One region of the Micromonospora sediminicola genome, then DNA from elsewhere that is predicted to be linked to it. Evidence: predicted binding sites of a transcription regulator. Region 1 holds the regulator's gene; the other holds the start of a gene.
The links. The regulator HrcA, encoded in region 1, represses chaperone genes, less so after heat shock. The targets are predictions, from matches to a motif close to GGTTNGCACNCTCNNNNNGAGNGTGCNAACC.
Positions count from the first base shown of each region.

Region 2: the regulator HrcA is predicted to act here: its motif matches at 2,995-3,025, upstream of groES (co-chaperone GroES).

Region 1 is NZ_FLRH01000003.1:1,875,931-1,883,252, reverse strand. It holds gene GA0070622_RS09480 (histidine triad nucleotide-binding protein) at 1-343, opposite strand, end outside; gene GA0070622_RS09475 (SDR family NAD(P)-dependent oxidoreductase) at 420-1,181, shown strand; gene GA0070622_RS09470 (16S rRNA (uracil(1498)-N(3))-methyltransferase) at 1,287-2,021, opposite strand; gene dnaJ (molecular chaperone DnaJ) at 2,023-3,168, opposite strand; gene hrcA (heat-inducible transcriptional repressor HrcA) at 3,242-4,264, opposite strand; gene GA0070622_RS09455 (DUF4870 domain-containing protein) at 4,441-5,082, shown strand; gene hemW (radical SAM family heme chaperone HemW) at 5,126-6,349, opposite strand; gene GA0070622_RS09445 (enoyl-CoA hydratase family protein) at 6,369-7,154, shown strand; gene GA0070622_RS09440 (hypothetical protein) at 7,292-7,322, shown strand, end outside.
Region 2 is NZ_FLRH01000003.1:1,311,157-1,318,478, forward strand. It holds gene GA0070622_RS06825 (sugar ABC transporter substrate-binding protein) at 1-939, opposite strand, end outside; gene ybaK (Cys-tRNA(Pro) deacylase) at 1,135-1,614, opposite strand; gene GA0070622_RS06835 (THUMP-like domain-containing protein) at 1,671-2,903, opposite strand; gene groES (co-chaperone GroES) at 3,158-3,472, shown strand; gene groL (chaperonin GroEL) at 3,543-5,189, shown strand; gene GA0070622_RS06850 (molybdopterin-dependent oxidoreductase) at 5,308-7,032, shown strand.

The DNA of each region.
Region 1 (7,322 bases):
AGAGCATCGGGCCGAGCGGCGCGCCACCGAGCAGGTGGGCGTGCACGTGGAAGACCTCCTGGCCGCCGTACGGGCCGGTGTTGAACATGAGCCGGAAGCCGTCCACCGTCAGGCCCTCCTCCTCGGCCACCACGGCCGCGGTGTGGAGCACCTCGCCGGCGAGCCCGGGGTCGCCCTGGGCGAGCGTGGCCACGTCCGCGTAGTGCTCCTTGGGGATCACCAGCACGTGGGTGGGCGCCTTCGGGTCGATGTCCCGGAAGGCGAGGGTGGTGGCGGTCTCACGGACGATGGTGGCCGGGATCTCCCCGGCGACGATCCGGCAGAACAGGCAGTCGACTCCCATCGCCGCAGTCTAGGGAGGGGCGGTGACCGACGGGGCCCCGGCCGGCCCCTCGGCGCGGTGCGGCAGGATGGCCGGCATGGCGGGACGGGCGGTGCTGGTGACGGGGGCCTCGCGGGGCATCGGGCGGGCGGTCGCGCGGGCGTTCGCGGCCGGCGGGGACCGGGTGGCGATCCACCACCGGGACTCCGCCGAGCTGGCCGAGGCGCTGCGCGTGGAGCTGCCCGGCGACGGGCACGTGGTGGTCCGCGCCGACCTGGCCGACCCGGACGCGGTCCGGGTCATGGTGGACGAGGCGGCCCGACTGCTCGGGGGCCTCGACGTGCTGGTCAACAACGCCGGTGTCTTCGGCCCGGCGGACCCGCCGCACCCGGTCTTCGGCAGCAGCTACGAGCAGTGGCGGGCGCGGTGGCGGGAGGTGCTCGACACCAACCTGGTCGGCGCCGCGAACGCGGCCTGGTGCGCCGCCCAGCACATGCGGGAGCGGGGCGGCCGGATCGTGAACGTCTCGTCCCGGGGCGCGTTCCGCGGTGAGCCGGCGAACCCGGCGTACGGCGCGAGCAAGGCGGGGATGAACGCGATGGCGCAGTCGCTGGCGGTGGCGCTGGCCCCGTACGGCATCGGGGTGGCCTGCGTGGCTCCCGGCTTCGTCGAGACGGACATGACCAACGAGCACCTCAAGAGCGAGCGCGGCGACGCGGTCCGGGCCCAGTCCCCGTTCCACCGGGTGGCCCGCCCGGAGGAGATCGCCGCCGCCGTGCACTGGCTGGCCTCCCCGGAGGCGGAGTGGGCCGCCGGCACCATCATCGACCTCAACGGCGCCTCCTACCTCCGCACCTGACCCACCCCTTCCCGCGATCTTGCACTTGCGGCCCTCGTCCTGGGCGTTTCACCGCCTTTGCCGGGGCACGAACCGCAAGATCGGCGGGGTGGGGTGGGTGGGGGGTCACCAGCGGGTCAGGCGGGTGGAGAGGACGGAGAGGGCGGCTACGCCGGCCGTGGAGGTGCGGAGCACCGAGGGGCCCAGGCGGACGGGGTGGGCGCCGGCGTCGGTGAACGCGGTCAGCTCGGCGTCGGCGATGCCGCCCTCGGGGCCCACCACCAGCACGATCTCGCCGATCGACGGCAGCTCGGCGGTGGTCAGCCGCTCCTCGGCCTCCTCGTGCAGCACGAAGGCGGCCGCCGCGCCGGCGATCCGTCGGGTGACCGTGCCGGTGGACTCGTCAGGTGCTCCCGCCACCACCGGCAGCCACGGTCGGCGGGCCTGCTTGGCGGCCTCGCGGGCGGTGGCCGCCCACTTCTCCCGGGCCCGTACGCCCCGGTCGCCGCGCCACTGCACGACCGAGCGGGACGCCGCCCACGGCACGATCTCGTCCACGCCCACCTCGGTCATCGCCTGCACGGCCAGCTCGCCCCGGTCGCCCTTGGCGATGCCCTGCACCACCACCAGCCGGGGCACCGGAGCGTCCGCGTACCCCCGGCTGGTGAGCCGCAGGTCGAGCGTGCCGCGGCCGACGGCGGTGACCACCGCGGCGGCGGTGCCGCCCCGGCCGTCGGCGAGCACCAGTTCCTCGCCGACGCGCAGCCGCTGCACGGTGGCCGCGTGGTGGCCCTCCGGGCCGTCCAGCGTCAGCGTGTCACCGGTGGGCAGCGCGTCGACCAGGAACAGCGGCGCGGACACCTCAGGCGTGCCCGTTGAAGGCGTCGCGCATCCGGGAGAAGAAGCCGCCCTGCTTGGTCAGCTCGGCGACCTCCTCGCCGCGCGTCTTGGCGAAGTCGCGCAGCATCCGCTCCTGGTCGGCGTCGAGCTTGGTCGGGGTACGCACGTCCAGGTGCACGTAGAGGTCACCCCGGCCGGTGCCGCGCAGGTGCGGTACGCCCCGGGCGCGCAGCCGCAGCGTGCTGCCGGGCTGGGTGCCGGGCTTAACGTCGACCGTCTCCTCGCTGTCCAGCGTCTTGATGGTCAGCCGGGTGCCGAGCGCGGCGGCGGTCATCGGCACCGTCACCCGGCAGTGCAGGTCGTCGCCCTTGCGGGAGTAGACGTCGTGCGGCCGCTCGTGGATCTCGACGTAGAGGTCGCCGGCGGTGCCGCCGCCCGGGCCGACCTCGCCCTGCTGGGCCAGGCGGATCCGCATGCCGTCCTCGACCCCGGCCGGGATCTTGACGGTCAGCGAACGGCGGGTACGCACCCGGCCGTCGCCGGCGCAGGTCGGGCAGGGGTGCGGGATGGTGGTGCCGTAGCCCTGGCAGACGGTGCAGGGCCGGGCCGAGACCACCTGGCCGAGGAAGGTCCGCTGCACCGACTGCACCTCGCCGCGGCCGCCGCACGCCTCGCAGGTGGCCAGGTGGGTGCCGGCGGCGGTGCCGGCGCCGGAGCAGGTGGTGCAGAGCACCGCGGTGTCGACGGTGATCGGCGCCTCGACGCCGAACGCGGTCTCGTTGAGGTCCAGTTCCAGGCGCAGGATCGCGTCCGCGCCGGGGCGGGTACGCGGACGCGGGCCCCGGCTGCCGCCCGCGGCGCCGCCGAAGAACGCGTCCATGATGTCCTGGAAGCCGACGAACGGACCGGCGCCGCCCGGGCCGCCGGGACCGCCCGCGCCACCGCCGCCCGGGGCGAGCGGGTCGCCGCCCAGGTCGACGATCTGCCGCTTCCGGTCGTCCGAGAGGACCTCGTACGCGGCGTTGATGTCCTTGAACTTCTCCTGGGCCTCCGGGTCCGGATTGACGTCCGGGTGGAACTGCCGCGCCAGCTTGCGGTAGGCGCGCTTGATCTCGTCGTCGGAGGCGTCCCGGCTCACGCCGAGAATGCCGTAGTAGTCCCTGGCCACTGCGTTAGGTGTCCTCATGTTCGTCTCGCGTCGCTCCGGTCGTCGGCCGGAACCGGCCGTCGGCCCTGACTGGTCAGTTCTGGGCCAGCAGTTCGCCCACGTAGCGTGCCACGGCCCTCACCATGGCGATATTGCCGGGGTAGTCCATCCGGGTCGGCCCGAGCACGCCGAGGCCGCCGACGATCGTGCTGCCCGGTCCGTAGCCGGTGCTGACCACCGAGGCGGCCCGCAGGTTGTCGTATTCGTTCTCGTCGCCGATGAGCACCCGGGTGGTGCTCGGCTCGGTCTCGCCGATCAGCTTGAGCAGCACGACCTCTTCTTCGAGCGCCTCCAGGATGGGCCGCAGCGAACCCTGGAAGTCGAGCAGGCCACCCCGGGTGAGGTTGGCCTGGCCGGCCAGCGCGAGGCGCTCCTCGTGCCGTTCCACGAGCGTCTCCAGCAGCACGGTGGAGAGCGTGGTCATGGCCGGGCGCAGATGCGGCGCCGACTCGTCGACGAGCGCCTGCACCAGCGGCGGCGTCTCGGCGAGCTGGCTGCCGACGAGCTTCTCGTTCACCAGCCGGCGCAGGTCGGTCACGTCGTCGGCGGGCACCGGGGCGGGCAGCTCCACCAGCCGCTGCTCGACCCGGCCGGTGTCGGCGATCATGACGACCATCAGCCGGGTGGTGGAGATCGGCACCAGCTCCAGGTGGCGCACCTTGGAGCGGGCCAGGCTCGGGTACTGCACCACGGCGACCTGCCGGGTGAGCTGGGCGAGCAGCCGGACCGTGCGGTGCACCACGTCGTCGAGGTCGACGGCGCCGACCAGGAAGCGCTCGATCGCCCGCCGCTCGGCCGGACTGAGCGGCTTGACCCGGGACAGCCGGTCGACGAAGAGGCGGTAGCCACGGTCGGTGGGCACCCGGCCGGCGCTGGTGTGCGGCTGCCGGATGTAGCCCTCCTCCTCCAGCACCGCCATGTCGTTGCGCACGGTCGCCGGCGAGACGCCGAGCTGGTGCCGCTCGACCAGGGCCTTGCTGCCCACCGGCTCCTGCGTGGCGACGTAGTCCTCGACGATCGCGCGCAGCACGGCGAGCTTCCGGTCGTCGAGACCCATGTCCCCCACCTCCTGACGCGGCTGGCACTCGACTGTAGCGAGTGCCAGTCTACGTCGGCACCCCCGCCGACGCGATGATCAGCGACGGACCTCCGGTGCGCCCCACCGCCCTCCGTCGACGCGCCGGGGCCGAACAGCCCTGGTGCCACTTGCCGGCGGGACCTACCGTGACGTGCATGACTGAACCTCCTCGCCCTCCCGGAGCGGGGGACCCCGGCCCCCAGCCCGACCCGACCGCGCCGTCGGCGCCCTACGGCTCCTCGCCCGCCGGTGAGCCGCCCACCGCACCACTGTCCGGGGCACCGGCGGCGGGCGGCTATCCCCCGCCGGGTGACTATCCGCCCCCGGGCGGCCAACCCCCGTCGGGCGGCGGCTACCCGCCGCCGGGTGGCTATCCCCCGCCGGGCGGCGGCGCGCCGGGCTACGGCGCCGGCTACCCCGGTGGCGGCGGCTACGGCCCGCCGGCCGGTTACGCCAACAACGACGACAAGACCTGGGCCCTGGTCGCGCACTTCGGCGGCGCCGCCGGGATGCTGATCGGTGGCGGCGTGCTGGGCTGGATCGCGCCGCTGGTGGCGCTGCTGGCCCGGGGCAACCAGTCGCCCACCGTCCGGGCGCACGCGATCGCCGCGCTCAACTTCCAGCTCATCTGGTCGGTCATCGCGCTGGTCGGCTGGATCCTCACCTGCATCCTGATCGGCCTGGTGATCGGCTTCGGCGCCATGATCGTCGGCATCGTCTTCGGCATCCTGGCCGGGGTGAAGGCCAACGAGGGTCAGCTCTACCGCTACCCGATGTCGGCCAGCCTGATCAAGTGATCCGCTCCGGCCGGTCCCGGGCGACGGGGCCGGCCGGCGCCGGTCAGGGCAGCAGGTCGCGGACCACCGCGTCGGCCAGCAGCCGGCCGCGCAGGGTCAGCACCACCAGGCCCCGCGCGTACGCCCCGGCGTCCAGCAGCCCCGCGTCCCGGGCCCGTTCGGCGCCGGCCCGGCCGGCCTCGTCGAGCACGCCCAGCGGCAGCCCGGAGGCGAGCCGCACCCGCAGCATCACGTCCTCCATGTGCTGCTCGTCGGGCGTCAGCCGTTCCCGGGCCAGCGCCGGTGACGCGCCCTCGGCCAGCCGCGCCGCGTACGCGGTCGGGTGCTTGACGTTCCACCAGCGCACCCCGCCGACGTGGCTGTGCGCGCCCGGGCCCAGGCCCCACCAGTCGGCGCCGGTCCAGTAGAGCAGGTTGTGCCGGCACGCCGCCGCCGCCGAGCGGGCCCAGTTGGACACCTCGTACCAGGAGAAGCCGGCCGCGCCGAGCGCCTCCTCCGCGGCCAGGTAGCGGTCGGCCGCCACGTCGTCGGAGGGGTACGGCAGCTCGCCCCGGCGCATCCGCGCGGCCAGCCGGGTGCCGTCCTCCACGATCAGGGCGTACGCGCTGACGTGGTCCACCCCCGCCTCGACCACCTGCGCCAGCGAGGCGGCGAAGTCCTCGGCCGTCTCCCCCGGCGTGCCGTAGATCAGGTCCAGGTTGACGTGGTCGAATCCGGCGTCGCGCGCCTCCCGGGCGGCGGCGGTGGCCCGACCGGCGCTGTGCCGGCGGTCGAGCACCGCGAGCACCCCCGGCGCGGCGGACTGCATGCCCAGCGAGATGCGGGTGTAGCCGGCGGCCCGCAGCGTCTTGAGCGACTCCGGGGTGACCGACTCGGGGTTGGCCTCGGTGGTCACCTCGGCGCCGGCGGCCAACCCCCAGGTGCGGTCGATGCCGTCGAGGATCCGGGCCAGGTCGTCGGCGGGCAGCAGGGTGGGCGTGCCGCCGCCGACGAAGACGGTGTCGACCCGCGGCGGCGGCGTGTCGCCGAGCACCCGGGCGGCGAGCGCCAGCTCGGCCAGCACGCTGTCGGCGTACGTCTCCCGGCTCGCCCCGCCGCCCAGCTCCGACGCGGTGTACGTGTTGAAGTCGCAGTAGCCGCACCGGCTGGCGCAGAACGGGACGTGCACGTACACGCCGAAACCGCGGGCGCCGACGGCGCGGCGGGCGGCGGCGGGCAGCGAGCCGTCGCGCGGGACGGGTTCGCCTTCTGGAAGGACGCCGGGCATGGCCACTAGTGTGCCCGGCATGACCTCTCCGGACGCTCTCGTGCGGGTCGCCACGGCCCGTGGGGTGACCACCCTCACCCTGGACAGCCCGCACAACCGCAACGCGCTCTCCACGGCGCTGATGACCGAGCTGCTGGCCGGGCTGGCCGCCGCGGTCGCCGACGACACGGTCCGGGCGATCGTGCTGGACCACACCGGTCCGGTCTTCTGCTCCGGCGCCGACCTGAAGGAGACCGCCGCCGCGTACGCGAGCGGGACCGTGCCCGCCGGGATGCTCGGCGACGTGCTGGTCGCCGTGCGGGAGTGCCCGAAGCCGGTGCTGGCCCGGGTCGCCGGGCCGGCCCGGGCCGGCGGGCTGGGCCTGATCGCGGCCGCCGACCTGGCGGTCTGCGCCGAGGAGGCGACGTTCGCGTTCACCGAGGTGCGGATCGGGGTGATCCCGGCGGTGATCTCGGCGACCGTGCTGCCACGGCTGAGCCCCCGGGCGGCGGCCGAGTTGTACCTGACCGGGGACACCTTCGACGGCCGGCGGGCCGCCGAGATCGGCCTGGTCACCGCCGCGGTGCCGGCGGACGGGCTGGACGCCGCCGTGGAGCGGTACTGCGCCTCGCTGGTCAGGGGGGCGCCTCGTGCCCTGGCCGGGGCGAAGGAGCTGCTGCGCCGCCCGGCCGCCACCGACCTGCGGGCCGAGATCGCCGAGTTGGCGGCGCTCTCCACCGGGTACTTCCTCTCCGACGAAGGGCGCGAGGGGGTCCTGGCGTTCCGGGAGAAGCGTCCCGCGTCGTGGGTGCCGGCCGGAGACTGAGGGGCGGGAGCGCCGCTCACCGGCGGCCACATCGGCGCGGTACGTGGCGGCCCGGTGACGCCGGGGTGAGACAGCCGGTCGGCCGAGCCGGGAGGTGAGGTGGCCGACGTACGCTGGTCGGACTGTCGGGACAGGGGGTGCGGGTGCGGACGCGAGCGGCGATCGTGG
Region 2 (7,322 bases), 560 kb from region 1:
GGTCTGGCCGGTCTCCTTCTTCTCGCCCTTGGCGAGCGCGATGGCCAGCTCGGCGGCGGCGTCCGCCTCCTTCTTGACCGCCTTGTAGACGGTCATGCACTGGTCACCGGCGAGGATGTTCTGCAGGCCCTCCTTGGTGGCGTCCTGACCGGTCACCGGGACCTTGCCGTTGAGCTTGTTCTTCTTGAGCACCGAGATGGCCGCGTTGCCCAGACCGTCGTTGGCGGCGAGCACGCCGTCGATCTTGCCGCCGGCCTTGGTCAGCTGCTGCTCGAAGATCGTGGCGGCCTGCGCGTTGTCCCAGGCCGGCACCGAGTCGTCGGCGACCTTGGTGTACTCCTTCGAGTCGAACTTCGGCTTGAGGACCGAGTCGTACCCGTTCTTGAACAGGGTGGCGTTGTTGTCGGTCGGCGAGCCGTTGAGGTACGCGATCGACGGGTTCTTGACGGCCTTGTCGGTCAGGCACTTGCTCAGGCCCTCGCCCTGGAGCTTGCCGACGGCCTCGTTGTCGAAGCTGACGTAGTACTGGGCGGAGCCGCCCAGGGTCAGCCGGTCGTAGTCGATGGTGGCGACGCCCTGCGACTTGGCCTTGTCGAGCACGGCCTTGCCGGTGCCGGAGTCCAGGTTGACGATCATCAGGACGTTGACGCCGTTGGTGATCATCTGGTCGGCGATGGTCTGGAACGCGGTCTTGTCGTTCTGCGCGTTCTGGATGTCCGACTCCACGCCGGCGGCGTCGAACGCCTCCTTGAGGAACTTGCGGTCCGCGCCCTCCCAGCGGGCGGAGGACTTGCTGTCCGGCAGGATCACGCCGATCTTCGGCTTCTTGTCGGTGGAGCCGCCGGCCTGGTCGGAAGAACCGCCGTTGTCACCACAGGCGGCCATGCTGCCGGTCGCGAGGAGACCGACGGCCGCGAAGGTGAGGAGTCCCTTGCGCATGTGCACGGGTCCTTTCGGGGGTGGGGGAGTAGAGGTCGATGTTTTGTTGTGTCCGGCAACGTATTCCGCGCTTCCCACGCTCCGCAAGAGTGCCGAGGTCAGAAGTTTGTTGGCGGCGGTAACAATTCAGCAACGCGGTTGTCACTCGGCCGACACCCACGGCGGAAACGCTCCCACCGTCCCGCTACGGGTGGTTCAACCGGCCGCGATCGGGGCGGTCCGCGCCCCGGTGAGCGCCACCAGGTCACCCGGCGCGAGCTGCACCTGCAGGCCCCGGCGGCCGGCCGAGACGTACACCGTCGGGTGTGTCGACGCGGAGGCGTCGACCACCGTCGGCAGCCGCCGGCGCTGCCCGAGCGGGCTGATCCCGCCCCGGACGTAGCCGGTCGCCCGCTCGGCCACCGCCCGGTCGGCCAGTGCGGCCCGCTTGCCGCCCACCGCCGCGGCGAGCGCCTTCAGGTCCAGCTCGCCGGTCACCGGCACCACGGCCACGGTCAGCTCGCCGTCCACCTCGGTGACCAGCGACTTGAACACCCGCTCCGGCGGCACCCCGAGCGCGGCGGCGACCAGCGCGCCGTAGTTCGGCGCGTCCGGCGAGACGTCGTACGGGTGCGTGCTGTGCGAGATCTTCCGCTTGGTCAGCAGCGCGGTCGCCGGAGTGCCCTGTCCCGCCATGGCGGTCAAGCTAACCCGGGCGCCGCCCTGCCGCGAGCCGAAACCGGAGGCAGCGGTCAGGCGGCGGCCGGCACCGGGCGGCAAATCAGCACGGTCGGCGCGCCGGCGACCCGGGTCAGCACCAGGCTGGCCGCCGCGCCGCCGGCCAGGCGCAGGTCGCGGCGCAGTTTCTCCGGCTCCAGCGCCGAACCGCGCTTGAGGATCTCCACCCGGCCGACCCGGCGCTCCCGCAGCAGCGCCCGCAGGCGCTTGAGCGAGAACGGCAGCACGTCGGTGACCTCCAGGCAGCGCGCGTACGGGGTGGGCCGGGCCGTGTCCGCGTAGAGGTAGGCGATCGACGGGTCCGCGAGGGTGGCGTCGAGGTCGGCGGCCAGCTCGGCGACCAGGTGCGCGCGCACCACTGCCGGGTCCGGGTCGTACAGGAACCGCCGGACCGGGCCCACCGCCGCGTCGACCGCGCCGCTGCCGGTCAGCTGACAAGAGGGGGCCCCGCCGCTACCGGAGGCGTTGACCGGGGGCCCTTCCTTCTCCCGCAGCACTGTGGCGCGGCGGGGGACGTCGGCCAGCTCGCCGCACCAGAGCGCGGCCTCCACCAGGTCCCCGTCGACGCTCACCCACTCCGCCTCGGCGCCGGCCGGGATCAGCGCGTGGTCCAGCCCGGGTGCCACCTTGACCACGGTGCGCGGCACCCGCTCGGCCAGCCCGACGACGAAGTCCCACGGCGGCGAGTAGGCGTTCGGGTCGAAGATGCGCCGACCGGTGCCGGCCCGCCGTCGCGCCGGGTCGCAAAAGGCCCCGTCGACCCGGCTCACGTCGAACGCGGTGGCGTCGCCGCACTCCACCGTGACCAGGTCGGCCAGCCCGGCCGCCTCGGCGTTCGCGGCGGCCATCGCCGCGGTGACCGGGTCGGCCTCCACCGCGTACACCCGGATGCCGGCGCGGGCCGCGGCGAGCGCGTCGGCGCCCAGCCCGCAGCCCAGGTCGGCGAGCGTGGTCACGCCCGCGGCGCGCAGCCGCACGGCCCGCCGGTCGGCGACCGCCCGGCGGGTGGCCTGCTCCAGCCCCGGCCGGGTGAGGAACATCCCGGCCGCCACCGCGCCGAACTTGCCGGCGGCCCGGCGGCGCAGCTCCGCCTGGGTCAACGCCGCCGCCGCGAGCCCGCCGGGGATCCCGGCCGAGCGCAGCGCGGCGGCCGCCGCCAGCGGGTCGCCGCCGGCCACCCGCGCCGCCGCGGCGAGCGCGGCCGACCCCTCGGGGGTACGCAGCGCGGCGAGCTGGTCGAGGTCCACCCGCCCATTCTCCCGACCCGCCTCCGGGCCGACACGGCGGGCGACGCGCTGGCACTCTCCTTGACGGAGTGCTAGCCGAGGAATAACCTGCGATTAGCACTCTCACCCTGAGGGTGCCAACGCCCGGGCCCCGTGCCCGGGGGTTGAGCGCCAGGCGGACCGGCACCCGCGACGACGGCCCCGCCCGGTGGCATGTGGCAGATTGACGCTGGTCGGCATGCCGACCGGTAACGACACCAAGTACCCGGGAGGGTATGCCCGTGACTACCGCGACCAAGGTTGCGATCAAGCCGCTCGAGGACCGCATCGTGGTCCAGGCGAACGAGGCCGAGACCACCACCGCCTCGGGCATCGTGATCCCCGACACCGCCAAGGAGAAGCCGCAGGAGGGCACCGTCCTCGCTGTCGGCCCGGGCCGGATCGACGACAAGGGCAACCGCGTGCCGGTCGACGTGAAGGTCGGCGACACCGTCCTCTACTCGAAGTACGGCGGCACCGAGGTCAAGTACGCCGGCGAGGAGTACCTGGTGCTCTCCGCCCGCGACGTCCTCGCGGTCATCGAGAAGTAAGCAACCGATCAGTGTCGTTGCCCCGGTCCGGCTCGCCGGGCCGGGGCAACGTCGCTTCGAAGGGATACTGATGGCGAAGATCCTCAGCTTCTCGGACGACGCCCGGCACCTGCTCGAGCACGGTGTCAACGCCCTCGCGGACGCGGTCAAGGTCACCCTCGGCCCGCGCGGTCGCAACGTCGTCCTGGACAAGAAGTTCGGTGCGCCCACGATCACCAACGACGGCGTGACCATCGCCAAGGAGATCGAGCTCACCAACCCGTACGAGAACCTCGGCGCGCAGCTGGTCAAGGAGGTGGCGACCAAGACCAACGACGTCGCCGGCGACGGGACCACCACCGCCACCGTGCTGGCCCAGGCCATGGTCCGCGAGGGCCTGCGCAACGTGGCCGCCGGCACCAACCCGACCGGCCTGAAGCGGGGCATCGACGCGGCGGCCGCCAAGGTCTCCGAGGCGCTGCTCGGCAAGGCCGTCGAGGTCGCCAGCAAGGAGTCGATCGCGCATGTCGCGACCGTCTCCGCGCAGGACTCCACCATCGGCGAGCTGATCGCCGAGGCGATGGAGCGGGTCGGCCGCGACGGTGTCATCACCGTCGAGGAGGGCTCGGCGCTCACCACCGAGCTGGAGGTGACCGAGGGTCTCCAGTTCGACAAGGGCTTCATCTCGCCGAACTTCGTCACCGACGTGGAGGGGCAGGAGTCGGTCCTGGAGGACCCGTACATCCTGATCACCACGCAGAAGATCTCGGCCATCGAGGAGCTGCTGCCGCTGCTGGAGAAGGTCCTCCAGAACAACAAGCCGCTGCTCATCGTCGCCGAGGACGTCGAGGGCCAGGCCCTGTCCACGCTGGTGGTCAACGCCATCCGCAAGACCATCAAGGTCTGCGCGGTCAAGGCCCCCGGCTTCGGCGACCGCCGCAAGGCGATGCTCCAGGACATGGCGGTCCTGACCGGCGCCGAGCTGGTCGCCCCGGAGCTGGGCTACAAGCTCGACCAGGTCGGCCTGGAGGTGCTCGGCACCGCCCGTCGCGTCGTGGTCGACAAGGAGAACACCACCGTCGTCGACGGTGGCGGGCAGTCCTCCGAGGTCGCCGACCGGGTCGCCCAGATCCGCAAGGAGATCGAGGCCTCGGACTCCGAGTGGGACCGGGAGAAGCTGGCCGAGCGGCTGGCGAAGCTCTCCGGCGGCATCGCGGTGATCAAGGTCGGCGCGGCCACCGAGGTCGAGATGAAGGAGCGCAAGCACCGCATCGAGGACGCCATCGCCGCGACCAAGGCCGCGGTCGAGGAGGGTACGGTCCCGGGCGGCGGCGCCGCGCTGGCCCAGATCCTGCCGGTGCTCGACGACGACCTGGGCTTCACCGGCGAGGAGAAGGTCGGCGTCTCGATCGTGCGCAAGGCGCTGGTCGAGCCGCTGCGCTGGATCGCGCAGAACGCCGGCCACGACGGCTACGTGGTGGTGCAGAAGGTCGTCGCCCAGGAGTGGGGCACCGGCCTCGACGCCGCCACCGGCGAGTACGTCGACCTGGCCAAGTCCGGCATCCTCGACCCGGTGAAGGTGACCCGCAACGCGGTCTCCAACGCCGCGTCGATCGCCGGCCTGCTGCTCACCACCGAGAGCCTGGTCGTGGAGAAGCCGGCCGAGCCGGAGCCGGCCGCCGCCGGTGGGCACGGCCACTCGCACGGCCACGGCCACCAGCACGGCCCGGGCTTCTGACCCGACGAGTACGGCCCGACGTCGGGGCACACCGCCGAGCCGGCGGTGTGCCCCGACGTGCTTACGGAACGCTGACGAGATTGGCAGCCGGCCCGCCCGGTCGACCAGACTGGACGGCGTGCGCATGATCTCCCGCCGCCACGCGGCGCTGGCCGGTGTCGTCGCCGCCGTGGTGGCGCTCGGCACCGCCGAGCCGGTGGCTGTCCTGACCGGCCCCCGGTCCGCCCCGCTGATCGCCGTCGGCGGTGTCGTCGTCGACCTGGTGCCCGAGCCGCTCAAGCAGTTCGCCATCGCCGTCTTCGGCACGTACGACAAGATCGCCCTGCTGGTCGGGACGGCGCTGCTGCTGGCCGGCTTCGCGGCGCTGCTCGGTTTGGCGGCGGCCCGGCGACTGGTGGTCGGCCTGGCCGGCATCGCCGCGTTCGCCGTGCTCGGCGTCGCCGCCGCGCTGACCCGACCCGGCGCGGACGCGTTCGACGCGCTGCCGTCCCTGGTCGGCGCCGGCCTCGGCGGGCTGACGCTCTGGGCGTTCGTCGCCGGCCCGTTGAGCCCGGACCCCGCAGGGGCCGACCGGAAGCGCCCCGGGCAGGGTCCGGACCGCGCCGGGGTCGACCGGGCGCGCGCCGGACAGGGGCCGGACCGCCACGAGGTCGACCTGGCCGACGGCGAGCAGGCCGGGGCGCCCCGTTCCACGCCCCCGCCGCCCCCGGCGGCTGCCGCGTTCGCGCGCGAGGAGGAGACCCCGGGCGGCTGGGAGCCGGCCCGGCACGACGTTCCGGAGTCGCGACGCCGGTTCCTGCGGGGCGTCGGCCTGTTGACCGGCGCGGCGGCGGTGGCCGGGCTCGGCGGGCACTGGCTGGCCGGCCGGCGTGGCGTCTCGGCGGCCCGGGAGGCGGTGACGCTGCCCGCGCCGGCGACGCCCGCGCCGCCGGTACCGACCGGCGCGGACCTGTCGCTGCCCCGGCTCGCCCCCTACGTCACGCCGAACCGCGAGTTCTACCGGATCGACACCGCGCTGGTGGTGCCGCAGGTGGACCCGGTGACCTGGCGGCTGCGCATCCACGGCCGGGTCCGCAACCCGATCGAGCTGAGCTTCGACGACCTGCTCGCCCGCCCGATGGTCGAGCGGTACGTGACCCTGGCCTGCGTCTCCAACGAGGTCGGCGGTGACCTGATCGGCAACGCCCGCTGGCTCGGCGTACCGATCAAGGAGCTGCTCGATGAGGCCGACCCGGAGGAGGGCGCGGACCAGGTGGTCGGGCGCGCGGTGGACGGCTGGACCTGTGGCACCCCCACCTCGGTGCTGCGCGACGGGCGGGACGCGCTGCTGGCGGTGGGGATGAACGGCGAGCCGCTGCCGGTCCAGCACGGCTTCCCGGTGCGGATGGTGGTGCCCGGCCTCTACGGGTACGTCTCGGCGTGCAAGTGGGTCACCGAGCTGGAGCTGACCAGCTTCGCCGACTTCGACGCGTACTGGGTGCCGCGCGGCTGGTCCGCCCAGGGCCCGGTCAAGACCCAGTCCCGGATCGACACCCCGCGTGCCCGCAGCCGCCCGGCCGCCGGCCCGGTGACGGTCGCCGGGGTGGCGTGGGCGCAGCACCGCGGCGTCCGTCGCGTCGAGGTACGCGTGGACGACGGCCCGTGGCGGGAGGCGACGCTGGCCCCGGCGGTGTCGACGGACACCTGGGTGCAGTGGTCGTGGCGGTGGGACGCCACGCCGGGGGAGCACACCCTCCAGGTACGCGCCACCGACGCGGCCGGCGAGACGCAGCCGGAGCGGCGCAGCCCGGTGGCCCCCGACGGCGCCACCGGCTGGCACACCGTCACGGTCACCGTCGCCTGACCGTCGCCTGGCCGCCTGACCGTCGCTTGGCCGCCTGACCGTCGCTTGGCCGCGCCTGCCTGCGCCTGGCCGCGTCCGACCGCGTCCTGACCGCGTCTGGGCGTGCCTGGGCGTGCCTGATCAAGGCTCTGCACCGCGACGATCGGGCAGGTGCGGGCGCGTCGGTGGCATGCGGCGCGGGCGGCGTGCGGCAGTGCCTGCGGCGAAGCGCCTTTCGAGCTGATATCGCCAACGACTCAACCTCCGCCCGGCGGCAGGCCCTCGGCCGCCAGCTCCGGTACCCGGCCAGG